DNA from 2 places in the Escherichia sp. XD33 genome. Region 1 is predicted to be linked to the other one. Evidence: predicted binding sites of a transcription regulator. Region 1 holds the regulator's gene; the other holds the start of a gene.
What was found. Region 1 encodes PurR, which represses purine synthesis genes. Its sites were predicted from a motif close to CANGCAAACGTTTGCNTG; they were not measured.
Positions count from the first base shown of each region.

Region 2: the regulator PurR is predicted to act here: its motif matches at 774-791, upstream of glyA (serine hydroxymethyltransferase).

Region 1 covers NZ_JAENDM010000002.1:105,268-107,735, reverse strand. Annotated here, with positions in the region: gene cydH (cytochrome bd-I accessory subunit CydH) at 90-179, opposite strand; gene purR (HTH-type transcriptional repressor PurR) at 478-1,503, shown strand; gene punR (DNA-binding transcriptional activator PunR) at 1,500-2,432, opposite strand.
Region 2 covers NZ_JAENDM010000019.1:39,960-42,427, forward strand. Annotated here, with positions in the region: gene hmpA (NO-inducible flavohemoprotein) at 1-581, opposite strand, end outside; gene glyA (serine hydroxymethyltransferase) at 909-2,162, shown strand; gene K0778_RS13100 (ROK family protein) at 2,360-2,468, opposite strand, start outside.

The sequences.
Region 1 (2,468 bases):
TGAAAATAACAAAAAGAGAAAACACTTTTGCCATTTTGCTAACAAACAGGAAGGAGATGCGAGGGAGAACGCGCTCCCTCGAGAGGAAATCAGTGCAGCGCGGCAGTCAAACCCACGGCTACGATCAAACCGAGGACGATAATCGTTGTTACCAGTGAAAATTTAAGGTCGGTGCTCATCAAGTTTTCTCCTTTTTTATTACCACACAAAAAGTGATATTACGCATTTTTACACACTGTGATGAAAAAATCTCCCGTCATTTATAATGATAAGTGTTTTTACCACTTCCCCTTTTCGTCAAGATCGGCCAAAATTCCACGCTTACACTATTTGCGTACTGGCCATTGACCCCTTCCTGACGCTCCGTGTCGTTTTTCCGGCGTACCGCAACACTTTTGTTGTGCGTAAGGTGTGTAAAGGCAAACGTTTACCTTGCGATTTTGCAGGAGCTGAAGTTAGGGTCTGGAGTGAAATGGAATGGCAACAATAAAAGATGTAGCGAAACGAGCAAACGTTTCCACTACAACTGTGTCACACGTGATCAACAAAACACGTTTCGTCGCTGAAGAAACGCGCAACGCCGTGTGGGCAGCGATTAAAGAATTACACTACTCCCCTAGCGCGGTGGCGCGTAGCCTGAAGGTTAACCACACCAAGTCTATCGGTTTGCTGGCGACCAGCAGCGAAGCGGCCTATTTTGCCGAGATCATTGAAGCGGTTGAAAAAAATTGCTTCCAGAAAGGTTACACCCTGATTCTGGGTAATGCGTGGAACAATCTTGAGAAACAGCGGGCTTATCTGTCGATGATGGCGCAAAAACGCGTCGATGGTCTGCTGGTGATGTGTTCTGAGTACCCAGAGCCGTTGCTGGCGATGCTGGAAGAGTATCGCCATATCCCAATGGTGGTGATGGACTGGGGTGAAGCAAAAGCTGACTTCACCGATGCGGTCATTGATAACGCGTTCGAAGGCGGCTACATGGCCGGGCGTTATCTGATTGAACGCGGTCACCGCGAAATCGGCGTTATCCCCGGCCCGCTGGAACGTAACACTGGCGCAGGCCGCCTTGCCGGTTTTATGAAGGCGATGGAAGAAGCAATGATCAAGGTGCCGGAAAGCTGGATTGTGCAGGGTGATTTTGAACCTGAATCCGGTTATCGCGCCATGCAGCAAATCCTGTCGCAGCCGCATCGCCCTACTGCCGTCTTCTGTGGTGGCGATATCATGGCAATGGGCGCACTTTGTGCTGCTGATGAAATGGGCCTGCGCGTCCCGCAGGATGTTTCGCTGATCGGTTATGATAACGTGCGCAACGCCCGCTATTTTACGCCGGCGCTGACCACGATCCATCAGCCAAAAGACTCGCTGGGTGAAACAGCGTTCAACATGCTGTTGGATCGTATCGTCAACAAACGTGAAGAACCGCAGTCCATTGAAGTGCATCCGCGCTTGATTGAACGCCGCTCCGTGGCTGACGGCCCGTTCCGCGACTATCGTCGTTAATCACCCGTTGCGGGAGTCTCTTCCGGCTCCCGCAGCCACTCCTTATTCAGCGTCTCACTATCGCCGAGATACTCAAGCAACCAGGTTAACGCAGGCGACATATCATTTTGCTGCCATGTCAGACAACATGCCGAATCCGGAAAGGGGTTTTCCAGTTCTAATGCTACCCACTTCCCCTCATTAAGCCACGGTTTGGCGAAATGTGTTGGCACCATCCCTATGCATAATCCTGCCGAGATACAGGTTGCCGATGATTCCCAGTCAGGCACGACAAGTCTTTTTTGGTTATCCAGCAACCAGGTAATACGCTTAGGTAGCGTTCGCGAGGTGTCTTCGCGCACCAACGACGGCCAGTTGCGCAACGTATCATCGCTGAATGGGCCATCCATCAACGCCAGCGGGTGGTGGCTGGCAACAACGCAACTCCAGCTTAGCATCCCCATATCCCGGAAGGCATAACGACCGCCTACCGGAATCGCGCGTGTTGCGCCAATCGCCAGTTCCACGCGCCCGTCGGAAAGCGCATCCCAGACACCGTTGAACACTTCCTGAAAGACAAGAAGTTCGACATCATCAAAATGGCGATAAAAATCAACGATCATCTGCCGTGTACGTTCTGGCCTGACAATATTATCCACTGCGATAGCTAACTGACCGCGCCAGCCGTTCGCTATCTGCTGACATTGCTGGCGGGTGATCTGCATTTTTTTGACAACAGAGCGCCCTTCTTTGAGAAACCACGCTCCAGCAGCGGTCAGCTCCACATCACGGTGCCGTCGTTCAAAGAGCGGCACCGCCAGCCACTCTTCCAGCTGACGCACGGTATAGCTGACCGCAGAAGGAACGCGATGCAGCTCCTGTGCCGCAGCGCTAAAACTACCATTACGCGCTACCGCATCAACAACTTCGAGTGAATATTCTGACCACATAGTCTGCCTACAAAATTTTTGAAACCAGTCATCAAA
Region 2 (2,468 bases), on a different contig from region 1:
TTCAGCCAGACGCCGAGATATTGCCCCGGACGGTATTCTGCCACTGCGCCACCGTCGACCGGCTCCAGTTCGAAGCTGGTGATAAGCGCGCTGCGCGGTGTTTTAGCCACAATGCGGAAATCGCGAGTACCTTCCCAACCACCGGCTTTGCTGGCGTTTTCGTTATAGATTTCCGCCTCGCGATTGATAAATACATTAGCCAGTACACCATAGGCTTTACCCCAAGCGTCCAGCACTTCCTGCCCCGGGCTGAACATTTCGTCCAGCGTCGCCAACAGGTGTTCGCCGACGATGTTGTACTGTTCCGGTTTGATCTGGAAACTGGTGTGCTTCTGCGCGATTTTTTCTACCGCTGGCAGCAGCGCAGGCAGGTTTTCAATATTACTGGCGTAGGCGGCAATAGCGTTAAACAGGGCTTCACGTTGATCGCCATTACGCTGGTTACTCATGTTAAAAATTTCTTTGAGTTCTGGGTTATGAGTAAACATACGGTCGTAGAAATGGGCGGTTAACTTTGGCCCCGTTTCCACCAGTAAAGGGATGGTGGCTTTTACTGTAGCGATGGTTTGAGCGTCAAGCATATGGTCTTCCTTTTTTTGCATCTTAATTGATGTATCTCAAATGCATCTTATAAAAAATAGCCCTGCAATGTAAATGGTTCTTTGGTGTTTTTCAGAAAGAATGTGATGAAGTGAAAAATTTGCATCACAAACCTGAAAAGAAATCCGTTTCCGGTTGCAAGCTCTTTATTCTCCAAAGCCTTGCGTAGCCTGAAGGTAATCGTTTGCGTAAATTCCTTTGTCAAGACCTGTTATCGCACAATGATTCGGTTATACTGTTCGCCGTTGTCCAACAGGACCGCCTATAAAGGCCAAAAATTTTATTGTTAGCTGAGTCAGGAGATGCGGATGTTAAAGCGTGAAATGAACATTGCCGATTATGATGCCGAACTGTGGCAGGCTATGGAGCAGGAAAAAGTACGTCAGGAAGAGCACATCGAACTGATCGCCTCCGAAAACTACACCAGCCCGCGCGTAATGCAGGCGCAGGGTTCTCAGCTGACCAACAAATATGCTGAAGGTTATCCGGGCAAACGCTACTACGGCGGTTGCGAGTATGTTGATATCGTTGAACAACTGGCGATCGATCGTGCGAAAGAACTGTTCGGCGCTGACTACGCTAACGTCCAGCCGCACTCCGGCTCCCAGGCTAACTTTGCGGTCTACACCGCGCTGCTGGAACCAGGTGATACCGTTCTGGGTATGAACCTGGCGCATGGCGGTCACCTGACTCACGGTTCTCCGGTTAACTTCTCCGGTAAACTGTACAACATCGTTCCTTACGGTATCGATGCTACCGGTCATATCGACTACGCCGATCTGGAAAAACAAGCCAAAGAACACAAGCCGAAAATGATTATCGGTGGTTTCTCTGCATATTCCGGCGTGGTGGACTGGGCGAAAATGCGTGAAATCGCTGACAGCATCGGTGCTTACCTGTTCGTTGATATGGCGCACGTTGCGGGCCTGGTTGCTGCTGGCGTCTACCCGAACCCGGTTCCTCATGCTCACGTTGTTACTACCACCACTCACAAAACCCTGGCGGGTCCGCGCGGCGGTCTGATCCTGGCGAAAGGTGGTAGCGAAGAGCTGTACAAAAAACTGAACTCTGCCGTTTTCCCTGGTGGTCAGGGCGGTCCGTTGATGCACGTAATCGCTGGTAAAGCGGTTGCTCTGAAAGAAGCGATGGAGCCTGAGTTCAAAACTTACCAGCAGCAGGTCGCTAAAAACGCTAAAGCGATGGTAGAAGTGTTCCTGGAACGCGGCTACAAAGTGGTTTCCGGCGGCACTGATAACCACCTGTTCCTGGTTGATCTGGTTGATAAAAACCTGACCGGTAAAGAAGCAGACGCCGCTCTGGGCCGTGCTAACATCACCGTCAACAAAAACAGCGTACCGAACGATCCGAAGAGCCCGTTTGTGACCTCCGGTATTCGCGTGGGTACTCCGGCGATTACCCGTCGCGGCTTTAAAGAAGCCGAAGCGAAAGAACTGGCTGGCTGGATGTGTGACGTGCTGGACAGCATCAATGATGAAGCCGTTATCGAGCGCATCAAAGGTAAAGTTCTCGACATCTGCGCACGTTACCCGGTTTACGCATAAGCGAAACGGTGATTTGCTGACAATGTGCTCGTTGTTCATGTTGGATGCGGCATGAACACCTTCTCAGGCCTACAAAATCTTGCAAATTCAATATATTGCAATCTCCGTGTAGGCCTGATAAGCGTAGCGCATCAGGCAATTTTTCGTTTATGATCATCAAGGCTTCCTTCGGGAAGCCTTTCTACGTTATCGCGCCATCAAATCTGTCGTAACTGCGCCTCAACATACAAATAGCCAATTCCCAGCACCTGTTGGGCGCGGCTTAATTGCCCAAAGCCAATTTGCGTCGCTTTCACGCTCGGTCCT